One region of the Pseudomonas sp. GW704-F2 genome, then DNA from elsewhere that is predicted to be linked to it. Evidence: predicted binding sites of a transcription regulator. Region 1 holds the regulator's gene; each other region holds the start of a gene.
The links. Region 1 encodes sigma-54, which starts transcription at its own class of promoters, with help from an activator protein. Its sites were predicted from a motif close to ANTGGCATNNANNTTGCTNT; they were not measured.
Positions count from the first base shown of each region.

Region 2: the regulator sigma-54 is predicted to act here: its motif matches at 2,411-2,430, upstream of glnK (P-II family nitrogen regulator).
Region 3: the regulator sigma-54 is predicted to act here: its motif matches at 2,587-2,606, upstream of AC07W0_RS17875 (circularly permuted type 2 ATP-grasp protein).

Region 1 covers NZ_JBWKXO010000002.1:88,529-94,425, forward strand. Annotated here, with positions in the region: gene AC07W0_RS02195 (KpsF/GutQ family sugar-phosphate isomerase) at 1-47, shown strand, start outside; gene AC07W0_RS02200 (KdsC family phosphatase) at 48-572, shown strand; gene lptC (LPS export ABC transporter periplasmic protein LptC) at 581-1,153, shown strand; gene lptA (lipopolysaccharide transport periplasmic protein LptA) at 1,140-1,673, shown strand; gene lptB (LPS export ABC transporter ATP-binding protein) at 1,673-2,398, shown strand; gene AC07W0_RS02220 (RNA polymerase factor sigma-54) at 2,596-4,089, shown strand; gene hpf (ribosome hibernation-promoting factor, HPF/YfiA family) at 4,165-4,470, shown strand; gene ptsN (PTS IIA-like nitrogen regulatory protein PtsN) at 4,483-4,947, shown strand; gene rapZ (RNase adapter RapZ) at 4,950-5,807, shown strand; gene AC07W0_RS02240 (HPr family phosphocarrier protein) at 5,824-5,897, shown strand, end outside.
Region 2 covers NZ_JBWKXO010000014.1:105,435-111,331, forward strand. Annotated here, with positions in the region: gene glyA (serine hydroxymethyltransferase) at 1-215, shown strand, start outside; gene AC07W0_RS14340 (YifB family Mg chelatase-like AAA ATPase) at 226-1,743, opposite strand; gene AC07W0_RS14345 (accessory factor UbiK family protein) at 1,953-2,216, opposite strand; gene glnK (P-II family nitrogen regulator) at 2,639-2,977, shown strand; gene AC07W0_RS14355 (ammonium transporter) at 3,011-4,348, shown strand; gene AC07W0_RS14360 (secondary thiamine-phosphate synthase enzyme YjbQ) at 4,561-4,986, shown strand; gene sutA (dormancy-specific transcriptional regulator SutA) at 5,090-5,416, shown strand; gene AC07W0_RS14370 (HAD family hydrolase) at 5,526-5,897, opposite strand, start outside.
Region 3 covers NZ_JBWKXO010000020.1:37,411-43,307, reverse strand. Annotated here, with positions in the region: gene AC07W0_RS17900 (translation initiation factor 2) at 1-233, shown strand, start outside; gene AC07W0_RS17895 (YkgJ family cysteine cluster protein) at 396-650, shown strand; gene AC07W0_RS17890 (START domain-containing protein) at 691-1,296, shown strand; gene AC07W0_RS17885 (hypothetical protein) at 1,400-1,636, shown strand; gene AC07W0_RS17880 (ribonuclease E inhibitor RraB) at 1,850-2,191, shown strand; gene AC07W0_RS17875 (circularly permuted type 2 ATP-grasp protein) at 2,639-4,048, shown strand; gene AC07W0_RS17870 (alpha-E domain-containing protein) at 4,053-5,003, shown strand; gene AC07W0_RS17865 (transglutaminase family protein) at 5,000-5,803, shown strand; gene AC07W0_RS17860 (c-type cytochrome) at 5,805-5,897, opposite strand, start outside.

The DNA.
Region 1 (5,897 bases):
TTGGCGCCCTGAACATGCACGACTTGCTGCGTGCGGGAGTGATGTAAATGACCAGCGACCTGTTGCAACGCGGCAAGCACATCAAATTGGCGATTTTCGACGTTGACGGCGTGCTGACCGATGGCCGCCTGTACTTCCTCGAGGACGGCAGCGAATTCAAGTCGTTCAACACCCTCGACGGCCAGGGCATCAAGATGCTCATGGCGGCGGGCGTGCAAACCGCGATTATCAGCGGTCGGAAAACCCCGGTTGTGGAACGTCGCGCACAAAACCTGGGGATTCCTCACCTGTATCAGGGCAGGGAGGATAAACTAGTCGTCCTGGACGAGCTTCTTGGCCAACTCAACCTAAGCTATGAGCAGGTTGCCTATCTGGGCGACGACCTGCCCGACCTGCCGGTGATCCGCCGGGTGGGCCTGGGCATGGCTGTCGCCAATGCGGCGGCATTTGTTCGCGAGCATGCCCACGGCATCACCACGGCCCGTGGCGGCGAAGGCGCCGCCCGCGAGTTCTGCGAGTTGATCCTGCGTGCCCAGGGCAGCCTTGAAGCGGCCCACGCCGCCTACCTATAGAGCGTTTTATGCTGAGCAAAAAGATTCGCAACTTCCTGCTATTCGGGGTCATCGCCGCGCTGCTCCTGGCGGTTGGCTACTGGAATATCAGCCCGGAGCGCTTTCTCGACCAGCCTGTGGCGCAGGTTGACCAAGGCGCTATCGACTATTACGCCACCAATGCCTACAGCGTGCAGTTCCTGCCCGATGGCAAGGTGCAGTATGAAATGACCTCGGACAAGGTCGAGCACTTGAAAGCGTCCGAAGTCACCCTGCTGACCAACCCCGATTTGAATCTGTATCGCGGCACCGAATTCCCCTGGCACGTCACCAGCAAACGTGGCGAAGTCAACCCGGACGGCACCGAAGTAGAACTGATCGACTCGGTGCGCGTCGCACGGACCGACGCGCAGAACCGCGACACCATCATCACCAGCAGTCGCATGACCGTATTCCCACAGAAGCAATATGCGCAGACCGAGCAAGACGTTAGAATCGACGGCGCTGGCGGTGTATCGACTGGCAAGGGAATGAAAGCGTATTTGAAAGAAAGCAGGATACACCTGCTATCGAACGTAAGAGGACAGTATGAGGCTCGTTAAAACCCTCCCTATTTTGCTCAGTCTGGGCGCAGCACTGGGAAGCGTGAGCGCCTGGGCTCTGCCGAACGATAGCCAGCAACCGATCCACATTTCGGCCGACGATGCACAGCTCGATGACAAGCAAGGCGTCGCAACCTACACCGGCGGTGTGATCATTACCCAGGGTTCGATGAAGATCACCGGCAACACGGTGACGCTGACTCGCACCCCTGCTGGCGACATTGACGTCGTGACCTCGGTGGGCAACCTGGCCTACTTCGAACAGAAGCAGTCTGCCACCGACACCGCCCCGATGAAGGGCTACGGTAAAACCATCCAGTATCACGCCCAGCAAAATCGCATCGTGCTGATCGACCAGGCCAAGGTACTCAGCCCCGACGGCAACTCCACGGAAGGTGAAAAAATCACCTATGACACCGTGAAGCAGGTTGCCAACGCCGGTCGCGCCAACGGCACCAAGGTGACTGCACCGCGTCCACGTATCGACATGGTTATCCAGCCGAAGAAGAAGGCCGAGTAATGGCAACCCTGAAAGCCCAGCATCTGGCCAAGGCCTATAAAGGCCGTCAGGTCGTGCGCGACGTCAGCTTGTCGATCGACAGCGGCCAGATCGTCGGCCTGCTTGGCCCCAACGGTGCCGGCAAGACCACCTGTTTCTATATGATCGTCGGCCTGGTCCAGGCGGACCAAGGTCGCATCCTGATCGACGACCTCGACGTCAGCCACCAGCCGATGCACGGCCGTGCGCGCGCCGGTATCGGCTATCTTCCCCAGGAAGCGTCGATCTTCCGCAAACTGTCGGTTGCCGATAACATCATGGCGATCCTCGAGACCCGCAAGGAACTCGACCGCGACGGCCGCCGCAAGGAGCTGGAAAGCCTGCTGCAGGAATTCCACATCAACCACATTCGCGACAACCTCGGCATGAGTTTGTCCGGCGGTGAACGCCGCCGCGTGGAGATTGCCCGCGCCCTGGCCACTGCACCGAAGTTCATCCTGCTGGACGAACCGTTTGCCGGTGTCGACCCGATCTCGGTCGGCGACATCAAGCAGATCATCCATCACCTCAAGGCCAAGGGCATCGGTGTACTGATCACCGACCACAACGTCCGCGAGACCCTCGATATCTGCGAAACCGCGTATATCGTCAACGATGGGCAACTGATTGCCGAAGGCGATTCGGCCACGATCCTGGCCAACGAACTGGTCAAGGAAGTGTATCTGGGCCACGAGTTCCGCCTGTAGGCCTGCCTGGAAAAAAAGGCGGTGGCAGGCCGTTCGCCAAGGTGCGCGGGAGTCAATGAAAACCTCCGGATTTTTATTGTTACCGCGCTCTAGGCAAAGCCTCCAATATCAGGCATATAATTTGCTTATGTTTGGCGCTCACGCGCCCTGTCGTGGATGGCGCATTGCGCCGGCGAATAAGGTGTTAAGCCCCTGCCATGAAACCATCGCTAGTCCTGAGAATGGGCCAGCAGCTGACGATGACACCGCAGCTGCAACAGGCCATCCGCCTGCTCCAATTGTCGACACTGGACCTGCAACAGGAAATCCAGGAAGCCCTGGAGTCCAATCCGATGCTCGAACGCCAGGAAGAAGGCGACGACTTCGATAATGCAGACCCGCTGGCCGACAACATCGAGCAAAAACCCAATTCCGACGTGCAGGAACCCTCTTACCAGGAAACCGCCCCTACGGTGGACAACCTGGAGGAAGGCGAATGGAACGAACGCATTCCCAACGAACTTCCCGTGGACACCGCCTGGGAAGACGTCTACCAGACCAGCGCCAGCAGCCTGCCCAGCAATGATGACGACGAGTGGGACTTCACCACCCGCACCTCCGCCGGCGAGAGCCTGCAGAGCCACTTGCTGTGGCAATTGAACCTGGCGCCGATGTCCGACACCGATCGCCTGATCGCTGTGACCCTGATCGACTGCATCAACAACCAGGGTTATCTGGACGAGACACTCGAAGAGATTCTTGAAGCCTTCGACCCGGAACTGGACATCGAACTGGACGAGATCGAAGCCGTCCTGCACCGCATCCAGCAGTTCGAGCCCGCCGGCATTGGCGCGCGCAACCTCAGCGAGTGCCTGTTGCTGCAATTGCGCCAGTTGCCCGCCAAGACCCCTTGGCTCGTTGAAGCCCAACGCCTGGTCACCGACTACATCGACCTGCTGGGCAGCCGCGACTACAGCCAACTGATGCGCCGCATGAAGCTCAAGGAAGACGACCTGCGCCACATCATCGAGCTGGTGCAGAGCCTCAACCCGCGTCCGGGCTCGCAGATCGAGTCCAGCGAAGCCGAATACGTCGTCCCCGATGTGATCGTGCGCAAAGACAACGAACGCTGGCTGGTGGAACTGAACCAGGAATCGGTGCCGCGCCTGCGGGTCAACCCGCAATATGCCGGTTTCGTCCGTCGCGCCGACACCAGCGCCGACAACACCTTCATGCGCAACCAGTTGCAGGAAGCGCGCTGGTTCATCAAGAGCCTGCAAAGCCGCAACGAAACCCTGATGAAAGTGGCCACGCAAATCGTCGAGCACCAGCGCGGCTTCCTTGAGTACGGCGACGAAGCGATGAAACCGCTGGTCCTGCACGACATCGCAGAAGCGGTGGGCATGCACGAATCGACGATTTCCCGGGTAACGACGCAAAAATTCATGCATACCCCACGGGGTATATATGAGCTGAAATACTTTTTCTCCAGCCATGTCAGCACCTCCGAAGGCGGCGAATGCTCGTCCACGGCGATCCGCGCAATCATCAAAAAACTGGTTGCCGCGGAAAATCAGAAAAAGCCGTTGAGTGACAGCAAGATCGCTGGTTTACTGGAGGCACAAGGCATTCAGGTCGCCCGTCGAACCGTCGCCAAGTACCGCGAGTCCCTTGGGATCGCGCCTTCCAGCGAGCGTAAGCGTTTGATGTGACGGGCAGGCCACAGCGTTCCAGTGGCAGGCATCTCTGCCTGCCGCTTTATGCACTGGCAACGAAGGAGAAGCTGTATGCAAGTCAATATCAGTGGACACCAACTGGAAGTGACCGACGCGCTGCGCACCTATATCGGCGAAAAACTCAAACGAATTGAGGGGCATTTCGACAAGATCACCAACGTGCAAGTCATTATGACTGTCGAAAAGCTGAAGCAGAAAATCGAAGCCACCTTGCGTATACCCGGCGGAGAAGTCGTCGCCAATGCTGAGCATTCTGATATGTATGCCGCCATTGACGACCTGACCGACAAGCTGGATCGCCAAATCAAAAAGCATAAGGAAAAGCAGCAGAGCCTCCTACAGGGCACCGGCCGCTAACACTCCCCACCCATGATCCGACTTGAAACCATCCTGACTCCCGGCCGTTCCCTTGTGAACGCGCCGGGGGGCAGCAAGAAGAAAGCCCTCGAACAGATTGCCAACCTGATCAGCAAACAAGTGCCTGAGCTGGAGATGCAAGATGTCTACGAGGCTCTGATTGCCCGTGAAAAACTCGGCTCGACCGGTTTTGGTAACGGCATCGCCATTCCTCACTGCCGCCTCAAAGGCTGCGAGACACCTGTCAGCGCCCTGCTGCACCTGGACGCTCCCATCGATTTCGACGCCATCGACGGTGCCCCGGTCGACCTGCTGTTCGTGTTGCTGGTCCCGCAAGCCGCCACCGATGCACACCTGGAACTGCTCCGGCAGATCGCCAGCATGCTTGACCGCAAGGAAGTACGCGACAAACTGCGCAGTGCCAGCAGCAATGAGGCGTTGTATCAGGTTGTCCTGGCTGAACAAGACGAGCAGTAATCATGCGTTTGATCATCGTCAGTGGCCGCTCCGGCTCAGGTAAAAGCACCGCCCTCAATGTTCTTGAGGACAACGGCTTCTATTGCATCGACAACCTGCCCGCCGGCCTGCTGCCGGAGTTGGCGGAGCGCGCGCTGATCCACACCGAACTGGCACAGCCGCTGGTCGCCGTGTCGATCGACGCCCGCAACCTGCCCAGCCACCTCTCGCGGTTCCCGGCACTGCTTGAGGAAGTGCGCGCCAAGCACATTCACTGTGATGTGCTGTACCTGGACGCAGACGAAGAAACCCTGCTCAAACGCTTCTCCGAGACCCGTCGACGTCACCCCCTCAGCAGCCCGCATCGTTCGCTGGCCGAAGCCATCGAGGACGAGACCAAGCTGTTGGGGCCGATCATTGACCTCGCCGACCTCAAGATCAACACCACCAGCCTCAACCTGTACCAACTGCGCGATGCCATCAAGCTCCGCCTGCTGAACCAGCCCGAGCCCGGCACGGCCTTTCTGGTCGAGTCGTTTGGCTTCAAGCGCGGCATGCCGGTGGACGCCGATCTGGTATTCGATGTGCGCTGCCTGCCCAATCCTTACTGGAAGCCGGAGTTGCGGGACCAGTCGGGGCTGGATCAGCCGGTGGCGGACTACCTGGCCGCGCAACCGGATGTCGAGGAGATGTTCCAGGACATCTCCAGCTACCTGCTCAAATGGCTACCGCGCTTTGCCGCCAGCAACCGGGCCTATGTCACCATTGCCATCGGCTGCACCGGCGGCCACCACCGTTCCGTCTACCTGACCGAACGCCTGGGCCAGATGCTGCAACAAACCCTCAAGAACGTCCAGGTTCGCCACCGCGACCTTAGCTGAAAGGAACACCCCCGCGATGCCCGTTCTGGAAATTGAAATCATCAACAAGCTGGGCCTGCACGCCCGCGCCTCAGCCAAGTTCGTCGGCAT
Region 2 (5,897 bases), on a different contig from region 1:
CCAACGATCCGCGCTCCCCCTTTGTCACCTCGGGGCTGCGCATCGGCACGCCGGCCGTCACCACCCGCGGTTTCGGCGTGTTCGAGTGCGAGCAACTGGCCGCTTGGCTGTGCGATGTCCTGGACGCCCTGCAACGCGGGGAGAGCGATAGCGTTGCGCTGCAGGTGCGTGAACAGGTGATTGCGCTGTGCCGCCGACACCCGGTTTATCGCTGACTTTTCCCTTCTAAACGTTGGCGCTGTCGACCTGACTGGAGGCTGAGGGGCGGTATTGCAGGGCTTCGGCAATGTGGCTGCGGCGGATGCTGTCTGTGTGTTCCAGATCCGCCAGCGTGCGGGCGACCTTGAGCAGGCGGTGGGCCGCGCGAAGGGACAGGGTCAGGCGCTCGCAGGCGCTTTCCAGCCAGGCTTCATCCGGCCTCGACAGCGCGCAATGCTGGCGCAACCCCGGTAGGTCGAGGACCGCATTGGCGCAGCCCTGGCGCTGTTGCTGGCGGTCCCGGGCCTGGGCTACCAGTGCCGAGGCGGTGGACGTGTTGTCGCCGGGCTGCGGGGCCGGGTTCAGCGCGGTGATTTCGCGAGCGACGGTCAGGTGCAGGTCGATCCGGTCCAGCAACGGCCCGGAGAGTTTGTTGCGATAGCGCTGGACCTGCTCCGGCGTACAGCGACAGCGTGCGCTGGGGTCGCCCATGTAACCGCAAGGGCAGGGGTTCATTGCGGCGACCAGTTGAAAGCGCGCCGGGAAACTCACGCGGTCGCGAGCGCGGGAGATCACGATATGCCCCGACTCCAGTGGCTCGCGCAAAACCTCCAGCACCTTGCGATCAAACTCCGGCAGCTCATCCAGGAACAGCACCCCATGGTGGGCCAAGGTGATTTCCCCCGGTTGCGGCTTTGACCCTCCACCCACCAGCGCCGGGCCGGAGGCCGAATGGTGCGGCTGGCGAAACGGCCGATGGGGCCAATGACTCAGGGGCGCCAGGCTGACCACTGATTGAATCGCTGCCACTTCCAGCGCTTCGTGCTCACTCAGCGGTGGCAGCAAACCCGGCAGGCGGCTGGCGAGCAAGGTCTTGCCGGTGCCGGGCGGGCCGCTGAACAACAGGTTATGCGCGCCTGCCGCAGCGATCAGCAATGCGCGTTTGGCGGCGAGTTGGCCCTGGACTTCGCTGAGGTCCGGGTAAGGTTTGTTCAAGTACAGCAAACCGTCAGACTTGAAGGGCTCGATCGGCACATGCCCATTCAGGTGCGCCACCACCTGCAGCAGGTGGTCCACCGCAATCACCTTCAACCCCGATGCCAGGCAGGCCTCTTCGGCATTCGCCCGGGGCACGATCACGCTGCGCCCGGCCTTGCGCGCCGCGAGCGCTGCCGGCAACACACCTTTCACTGCGCGTACCTCGCCCGATAGCGCCAATTCCCCCAGGCATTCCACGTCGTCGAGCATCTGCGTCGGCACCTGCACGCTCGCCGCGAGAATCCCGAGGGCTATCGCCAGGTCAAAACGCCCGCCGTCCTTGGGCAGGTCGGCGGGCGCGAGGTTGAGGGTGATGCGGCGGGACGGGTATTGCAGCGCGGAGTTGAGGATGGCACTGCGCACGCGGTCCTTGCTTTCCTTGACGGCGGTTTCCGGCAAACCCACCAGGGTGAGCGATGGCAGACCATTGGCCATGTGTACTTCGACGCTGACGGCAGGGGCTTCGACGCCGATCTGGGCGCGACTGTGGACGATGGCGAGGGACATGCTCATTCCTTGAAAGGGCGGACCGCTTCCTGCGGTTTTTCAAGGGTAGACGAGGTGGGGTAGAGCGGGACGCGGGAGGTTTTACAGAACGTATCCGCAGAGTGACGCAGAACAGGTGGGAGCGCCGGCTTGCCTGCGATAGGTCAGGCGTATCAGAGGGACCGAGGTGATTCCATCGCAGGCAAGCCAGCTCCTACATTGGTCGGGGGTTATTCGGAGGCTGCCGGGGTCAACCGCGCTTCCAGCTCCGCCACTTTCGCCTCCAGGCTTTCCAGGCGTGCTCGGGTGCGGGCCAGCACCACCATTTGGCTGTCGAATTCTTCCCGGCTGACCAGGTCGAGCTTGCTGAAGCCGCTTTGCAGCAAGGCCTTGAACTGGCTTTCGATTTCATTGCGGGGCAGTGGGGTCTCGCCGCTGAACAGGCGGGAGGCATGGCCGCTCAGGGCGTCGAGGAGGTCTTTGGGCGCGAGCATGGGAAATATTCCGGAAAACTGTTGGCGGGCAGTGTAACACGCAGCGTCTATAGTCATTTTCACGACCTCGGGCGCACGCTTTTCGCGCAGGGTGTCGGGCGGTAGCGCACCGTTTTCGTGCGCAATCACCCCGCCAAAAAGCCCCGCAGGTGGGCATAAGTGGGCAAGGGACTGATTTCAGTGGTTTTTACGGAGCTGGCAAGGTTTCTGCTTAGACGAACATGACCCATGCACTGATGCAGTCGCTGTGACGAATGCAGTGCGCCGACGGATCAGGGGTACAGGTTTCGTCACCAGTGGTTCGCTGGCGTCGCAATGGCAACTGCTCTTGCGACGATGCGTTACAAAGCCAGGCGCTGCGCTTAGACTTGAGACGGGTTTGTTTTCCTGGGGCAAGTCCACCAATTCGGGAGAGAGTTTTCATGAAGCTAGTCACTGCCATCATCAAGCCGTTCAAGTTGGACGATGTACGCGAGTCGTTGTCCGAAATCGGCGTGCAGGGCATTACCGTTACTGAGGTCAAAGGCTTCGGGCGGCAGAAGGGTCACACCGAGCTGTATCGCGGCGCGGAATACGTGGTTGATTTCCTGCCGAAGGTGAAGATTGATGTCGCCATTGACGACAAGGATCTTGATCGGGTTATCGAGGCGATAACCAAGGCCGCCAACACCGGCAAGATCGGTGACGGCAAGATCTTTGTGGTCAATCTGGAACAGGCTATTCGCATCCGTACCGGCGAAACCGATACCGACGCAATCTAAGCCGCCAAACCCAACGCCCCAGGAGAAAACAATATGACTCTGCGTAAATTCGCAGGGCTCGGAGCCCTGTTGTCCATCGTAATGCCAAGCCTGGCCATGGCGGCAGACGAAGTGGCTGCTCCAGTCCTCAATTCCGGCGACACCGCGTGGATGCTGACATCCACCGCGCTGGTGCTATTCATGACCATTCCCGGCCTGGCGCTGTTCTACGGCGGTATGGTTCGCTCGAAAAACATTCTGTCGGTGATGATGCAGTGTTTTGCCATCACTGGCCTGATCAGCATTCTGTGGGTCATCTACGGTTACAGCATCGCGTTTGACACGACCGGCATGGAGCAGGGCGTTGTAAACTTCAACTCCTTCTTTGGCGGCATGGGCAAGGCGTTCCTGGCGGGCGTAACCCCGGCCAGCATCACCGGGCCTGCGGCGCTGTTTCCGGAAGCGGTGTTCGTCACCTTCCAGATGACCTTCGCCATCATCACCCCGGCGCTGATCGTCGGTGCGTTCGCCGAGCGCATGAAGTTCTCCGCGATGCTGATCTTCATGGCTATCTGGTTCACCCTGGTTTACGCGCCGATCGCACACATGGTCTGGAGCGGCAATGGTGGCCTGCTGTGGGACTGGGGCGTGCTGGACTTCGCTGGTGGCACCGTGGTGCATATCAACGCGGGTGTGGCTGGTCTGGTGGCGTGCATCGTGCTTGGCAAGCGTAAAGGCTACCCGACTACCCCGATGGCCCCTCACAACCTGGGTTACACCTTGGTCGGTGCGGCCATGCTGTGGGTCGGTTGGTTCGGCTTCAACGCCGGCTCCGCTGCTGCGGCCAACGGCACTGCCGGTATGGCGATGCTGGTGACCCAGATCGCTACAGCTGCTGCGGCGCTGGGCTGGATGTTCGCCGAGTGGATCACCCACGGTAAGCCAAGTGCCCTGGGCATCGCCTCGGGTGTGGTGGCTGGCCTGGTCGCCGTCACGCCTGCGGCAGGCACCGTGGGCCCGATGGGCGCTCTGGTGATCGGCCTGGTTGCCGGTGTGATCTGCTTCTTCTGCGCCACCAGCCTCAAGCGCAAGCTGGGCTATGACGACTCCCTGGATGCGTTCGGCGTACACGGTATCGGTGGCATCGTCGGTGCGATCCTCACGGGCGTTTTCGCAGCCCCAGCCCTGGGCGGCTTCGGCACCGTGACTGACGTGGCGGCCCAAGTCTGGATTCAGTGCAAAGGCGTCGGCTTCACTGTGATCTACACCGCCATCGTGACCTTCATCATCCTCAAGGTGCTGGATATGGTCATGGGCCTGCGGGTTACCGACGAAGAAGAGGCTGTCGGCCTCGACCTGGCACAACACAACGAACGCGGCTACAACTTGTAAGTAGGCGAAAAAAACATGCCCGGCTTGCCGGGCATTTTTTTGTCTGGTGTTTGTCACTCATGACGCGGGATGCCGGGTTTTTGCGTCGCGTGGATGATGGCGCTCACACGGCACTTTTCCGGGTGCGAATGTCTTACAGGCATGTAGGCGTATTCGACACTTTGTTTTTTCCCAGAGCGCGCTAGAATGCGCGCCGATGGGCGGAGAACTGTATGTGGCAACAGACCCTGATTACCCTGCGGGCCAAGCCCCGGGGCTTTCACCTGGTAACCGACGAGTTGCTTGCCGGTTTGCCTGAATTGAAGGCGTGTCGCGTGGGCCTGTTGCATCTGTGGTTGCAGCATACCTCGGCCTCGTTGACCATCAACGAGAATGCCGATCCGGCGGTTCGTCGTGACTTCGAGCGTTTTTTCAACTCGCTGGTGCCGCAAGGCCGAGCCGGGTTCGAACACAACGACGAAGGCCCGGACGATCTGCCGGCGCACTTCAAGGCCAGTCTCCTGGGTTGCCAGCTGAGTTTGCCGGTCAAGGCCGGCCGCTTGGCGATGGGGACCTGGCAAGGTGTTTATCTGGGCGAGCACCGTGATCATGGCGGTGCTCGTAAAGTCCTCGCCACTTTGCACGGTGATGGGGCATAAGCCACTGGTTATCCGGTGGATGTTGATTTTTTTCCGGCGACCTTCGACAGATGGTGAAGCTGGGCTATAACTAATCTGCTTTTCGCAAGTCATGAGGTAGAACATGAGCGACGATGATCTGGAAAACGACGAACTGGAAGTAGGCGACGAAGACGACACCGAAGAAGGTCTTGAGGCGGCAGCGGAAGACGTTGCTGACGACGACGGTGGCGATGACGTTCCTGTTCCGGCTGCCAAAGGCAAAGCCAAGGCCGCTGTTTCGGTCGATGAGCTGCCAAGTGTTGAAGCCAAGAACAAAGAGCGCGACGCGCTGGCCCGTGCGATGGAGGAATTCCTCGCTAAAGGCGGCAAAGTGCAGGAAGTCGAGGCCAACGTGGTAGCAGATCCACCCAAGAAGCCGGATAACAAGTACGGCAGCCGACCTATCTGAGGTCTGCTTCTGGCTTGCTGGAAAAGCCCGCCGTCGCTGCGGGCTTTTTCATGCCTGAAACAAATTCCTACGACTCACCGCCTGCCAATATAGGCAAACCCCCTCCCACTTACTGCCAGCTTTTGAGCAACGGAGGCAGTTCCGTCAGGCTGCGAATCTGCGCATCCGGGAGTTTATCCCCTTCCCAGACCTTGCCTGCCGGGTTGAACCACACGGCACGCAGCCCCGCCTGTTGCGCTCCGGCGATGTCGTCACCGGGGTGATCGCCGATATGCACCGCCGCGCTGGCATCCACCCCGCCCCGTTGCAGCGCTTCCTGAAACAACCGCGCATCCGGCTTGGCGATGCCGATGTCTTCGGCGCGCAACGCAAAGTGGAAGTAGTCCGCCAACCCGACGCGCTGTACGTCAGCGTTACCGTTGGTGATCACGCCCAGCAGGAAGTGTTTGCGCAGCGCTTGCAGCATCGGCTCGGCTTCGGG
Region 3 (5,897 bases), on a different contig from region 1:
AGTTGGACTTGTCCCTGCCCTCCGACATGGTCAGGCATTTGCAGCCCATCGGCAGTATGCCTGCGCCGAAAAACGTACCGTTGTTGCCGCCGATGTTTGGCGAAAAGCCGACTGACAACAGTGCATTCCAGATCAACGGTCGCCTGCTCAGCAATGAGATGAAGCTGCAACTGCGCAACGAAGAACGGCGTGAGGTGGAAGGCGCGGCGCTGGATTTCGAATTCAAGCAATAAACTTTTCCGGCGAAGGTGACGTCGATACTCGACCATCTGTCGCAGACTGGTCAGTCACTTTTATTTTCTGCGAAAAACCCCTGTTAGACCATTTTAAAACGGCTGTTTAAGGGCGTACTCTAGCCCGGCCGTCCCTATTGAGCCGTCGAGGACCTGTTGCTCATGAAATGCCGTGAAGGCTGTGGCGCTTGCTGCATCGCCCCCTCCATCAGTTCACCGCTGCCGGGAATGCCCCACGGCAAACCCGCGGGCGAACGCTGCCTGCACCTGTCGGTCGAACAGTTATGCCTGCTGTTCGGGCAACCGGAACGGCCGGCGGTGTGCAGTGATTTCAAGGCGGATATCGAGGTCTGCGGCACCGACCAGGCCGATGCGATCAGGTTGATCGGCTGGTGGGAGCAGATGACGGCGGCTTGATGGCTTTACTATCGGAACTTCAACAATAAGGAATACAACAATGGTTTCGCTGAAACGAATGGCTGTGTTGTGCGGTTTTACGGTGTTGTTTGCTGCCACTGCTCAGGCTGAGGATTGGCAAGTCGCCAAGGATGAAGACGGGATCAAGGTGTCGCTGAGCGAAGTCGCCGGTTCCAAGTACAAGGCGTATCGCGGTGTGACAGTGATCAAGGCCCCCGTGGCCAAGATCGAGGCCTTGCAGGAAGATGCGGTCGGTGCCTGCGCCTGGATTCATGACTGCAAGTCGCAAAAGCTGCTCAAGCAGGAGGGCGTCAAGAGCTGGACCTACACCCAATTCAAGGCACCGTTCCCGGTGACCGACCGCGATTCGATCCTGGAAATCACCACGGCCAAGGCCGCCGACGGCAGCGTGACCCGCACCCTGCTGGAAGTGCCGACCTATCAGCCGGAAGTGAAGGGGTATGTGCGCGTGGCCCAGGTCGACGGCTACTGGAAACTGGTGCCTAAAGGTGCCAACGAAACCGAAGTGACCTACCAGGTACACACCGAGCCAGGCGGCAGCGTGCCTTCGTGGTTGGCCAACAAGTTCGTGGTGGACGCCCCGTTCAACACCTTGAAAGCCCTCAGGGAACGCGCCGAGAAGTAAGCGCGGCAGACCCGGTGCCTGCGACCTTGAGTGGAACGTTTAGCGAGCCCTCAAGGTCCAGATAGAGGTAAGCCCACACGCGGGCTTTATCGAGGAGGCACCGATGCAAAAGTGGCAGATTACCTTCGTTGATGATCACGGCGTGCAGTCCGTGGAGCAGTTCACCTGCGAGCGCAAGCCCAGCCTCGAAGATGCGGCACACTTGATTCGCGACAAGCTGGTGCCGGTGGCCGCCGAACTGGACCTCAATGACCTGGAAGGCCGTAAACCCGAACCGACGGTCAAGATCCTCAAAGACCAGAACAGTATCCAGATCCTCGACATCTCTCCCGTCGTCTGAACATTCCCTGTCTGCCATTCAAGCGCCTCTGGTGGAGGTGATAGCTTCGCGCTACTCTGCAAGTGAGATCAGCGAATGAATCGCTAAGGTCTGGTCTTGTCAGCTACATGCTTGTTTTCCAGCGGTGATGTCATTGCCGTAGTACCCGCGCCAGTAAGGCGTGGGCTTCGGGAAGCACGGAAAGTCTATCCATCGGTTTGAGGAGGACGTTTCATGAGCACAGCCTATCAAGAAGACATCAGCACCAACGTTCTGCGCCGCATGAAAGAAGGCGGCTTCGATTTTTCACGGTTCCACCCCATCGAGTTCTACGCCATTTTCCCGGACGAGGAACGGGCGCGCAGGGCTGCGGGTCGGTTTCGTGGCGAATCCCTGAATGCCCAGGTCAGCGCGCGCGACGATGGCGCCTGGTACCTGGAACTGAGCAAGATCATGTTTGCAACCTACGACGGCATAGGAGACTTCGAGCAAGACTTTGAAGCGGTGGTCGAGCCGCTGGGCGGGATCATCGAAGGATGGGGCGTCAAGCAGGAGGTGCGTGGGTTACCCATGTAGCAGTATGAGAAACACAGCGTATCGGCTGACCTTTGGGTCGGCCGATTTTGTTTGTGGCGTCTGAAATCAGACGCAACTCGCGCGGTATTTCCAGGCAAAAAAAACCACCCGAGTGGGGTGGTCGAAAGGGAAGACCGGAGGAGTCGGTCGATACACGAGATCACACGGTACCGATTGCTCGATGGGTAAGGCTGTAGGACGAGTCCTGTTCAGCAGATGACGGTGATTATCCGCACCGGGGGGCGGGCAGTGAAATCAACACTGGCTATGCTGTTGATAGTCAAAGCCCGCATTGTGATGAAGCGCGCGACAAGACACCGGGCATTCCGCGCACCAGGATGGTGCGCTTAACTCCCCGCTATTATTTAACTCACTGATTTTTAAGTGTTTATGCCGCTGGCACGGGCCTTGCGATGATTCTTGCGTCCGGGTGACAAGGAGTACGGCATGATCCGCACTTATTACGACGAAATGTACGATGGGGCAGGGCAGGTTCGCCCTCATTACCGCGAGTTCGCCCGCTGGTTGGCCGAAACCCCCGCTGAACTGCTGGCCCAGCGCCGGCGTGAAGCCGATTTGCTGTTTCACCGCGCCGGGATCACCTTCACCCTCTACGGGGATGAGCAGGGCACCGAGCGCCTGATTCCCTTCGACACCATCCCGCGCAGCATTCCCGCCAGTGAATGGCGGATTGTCGAACGTGGCTGCATTCAGCGGGTCAAGGCGCTGAACATGTTTCTCGCCGACCTCTACCATGAACAACGCATCATCAAGGCCGGGATCATTCCCGCCGAACAGGTGCTGGCCAACGAGCAGTATCAGTTGGCTATGCAGGGCTTGAATCTGCACCGCGATCTGTATTCCCACATCTCCGGTGTCGATCTCGTGCGTGATGGTGACGGCACTTACTACGTGCTGGAGGACAACCTACGCACGCCCAGCGGCGTCAGCTACATGCTCGAAGACCGCAAGATGATGATGCGCCTGTTCCCCGAACTGTTCGCGGCCCAGCGTATCGCACCGATCGACCACTACCCCAACTTGCTGCTCGACACCCTGAAAAGCGCCAGCCCCCTGGATAACCCCAGCGTGGTGGTGTTGACCCCCGGGCGTTTCAACAGTGCGTTCTTTGAGCATGCCTTCCTCGCCCGGGAAATGGGCGTGGAACTGGTGGAGGGCGCCGACCTGTTCGTGCGCGATGACCGCGTTTTCATGCGTACCACCGACGGCCCCAAGGCCGTGGACGTGATCTATCGCCGCCTCGACGATGCGTTTCTCGACCCGCTGGCCTTCAACCCGGACTCCATGCTCGGCGTCCCCGGCCTGCTTGCCGCCTATCGTTCGGGCAATGTGGTGTTGGCCAACGCGATCGGCACCGGGGTGGCGGATGACAAGTCGGTGTACCCCTTTGTCACCGAGATGATCCGTTTTTACCTGGATGAAGAACCGATCTTGAAGAACGTTCCGACCTTCCAATGCCGTAAGCCCGACGAACTGTCCCACGTATTGGCTAACCTGCCGCACCTGGTGGTCAAGGAAACCCAAGGCTCCGGCGGCTACGGCATGCTCGTCGGTCCGGCTTCCACGGCGGCGGAAATCGAAGCCTTCCGCGCGCGTATCAAGGCCAAGCCCCACGCCTATATCGCACAGCCGACCCTGTGTTTATCCACCTGCCCGACCTTCGTCGAAAACGGTATCGCCCCGCGCCATATCGACCTGCGCCCGTTCGTGTTGTCCGGCAAGGAAACCCGCGTGGTGCCCGGCGGCCTGACCCGCGTGGCGCTGCGCGAAGGTTCACTGGTGGTCAACTCGTCCCAGGGCGGCGGCACCAAAGACACTTGGGTGGTTGAGGACTGATGCCATGTTGAGTAGAACTGCCTCGGATCTGTACTGGATGTCGCGCTACCTTGAACGCGCGGAAAACCTCGCGCGCATGCTCGACGTCAGCTATTCGCTGTCGCTGATGCCCCAGGACGGGCGCGGCGACGGCCTGCATGAACTGGCCATGCCGTTGCTGATCACCGGCACGCTGGATGACTACCACGCGCGACACGGTGAGCTGCACGCCGAACGCCTGCTGCACTTTTTCGCCCTGGACGCGGCCAACCCGGCCAGCATCTACAGCTGCCTCGGTGCTGCGCGGGCCAGCGCCCATGCGGTGCGTGGGCGAATCACGGCCGACATGTGGGAAAACATCAACGCCACCTGGCTGGATATCCGCGACATCGCCCAGCAAGGCTTGAGCCGCTACGGCATGAGCCGGTTCTGTGAGTGGGTCAAGGAGCGTTCGCACCTGTTTCGCGGCGCCACCTACGGCACGATCATGCGCAACGATGCTTTCCGCTTTATCCGTCTGGGCACTTTCATCGAGCGCGCCGACAATACCCTGCGCCTGCTGGACGCACGCTATGAAATGGCTGGCGACCAGGCCGAAGCGGTCAGCGATGGCACGGCCCACGCGTACTACCAGTGGAGTGCCTTGTTGCGTGCGTTGTCGTCGTTCGAGGCCTACACCGAGATCTACCGCGACGCCCCCGGCGCCCGGCAAGTGGCAGAGCTGTTGCTGTTGCGCGCCGATGTGCCGCGTTCGCTGCGGGCCTGCAGCGAAGAGATCGACCAGATCCTCGCCAGCCTGCCCGGTCTCAACGGCCGCCCGGCCCAGCGCCTGGCCGCCGAAATGGATGCACGCCTGCGCTTTACCGCCATCGACGAAATCCTCGAGGAAGGCCTGCATGCCTGGCTGACCGACTTTATTCCCTTGGTCCGCCAGTTGGGCGACGCCATCTACAGTTCCTACCTGGAGGCGGCATGAGACTCTCCATCAGCCACGAAACCACCTACCACTACGACGATCAGGTGCGTGCCAGCATCCAGTACCTGCGCCTTACGCCCCACGACAGCGAACGCCAGCACGTACTCAGTTGGCAACTGGATCTACCGCGTCCGGTGCGCGCCCAGGTCGACCCGTTCGGCAATATCCTGCATGTGCTGACCCTGGACGAGCCCCACGACGCCATCATCATCGGCGCCCGGGGCCAGGTGGATATCGACGAGTTGCGCGAGGCTGAGCACGAGAGCCAGTCCGCCTACCCGTTCCTGCGCAGTACGCGGCTGACCGAGCCCGACGAAGCCCTGCGCCGCTTTGCCGAGCAGCATTGCCATCAGCGCCGCGACCGCAGCGCCTTGATCGACCTGATGCACGCGCTCAACCACTCGATGGTCTACACGCCCGGCGCCACGGAGGTCGACACCAGCGCCGCGCAGGCCTTCGCGGGGCGTGCGGGGGTGTGCCAGGACCACGCCCACGCGTTCCTGGCCTGCGCGCGCAGCCTGGGGATTCCAGCGCGGTATGTGTCGGGGTATTTGTACACCGAGGACAGCACGCACCTGGCCAGTCACGCCTGGGCCGAAGCCTGGCTGGACGACGCCTGGTACAGCTTTGACGTGACCAACCAACTGGCGCGGCCGGAGCGGCACCTGAAACTGGCCGTGGGCCTGGATTATCTGGACGCCTGCCCGGTACGCGGCATGCGGCGCGGCGGCGGGCATGAGCAGATGCATGCCAAGGTGTCGGTGGCGCCGACGCCGCTGGTTTCGGTGCAGCAGCAATAGCTCAGGGCTGCTGCTTGCGCCCGGCCATATGCTTCAAATACCCCACCAGCAACGTCAGCTCGCTGTCGGGCAACACGCCGGCGGCGAAGGCCGG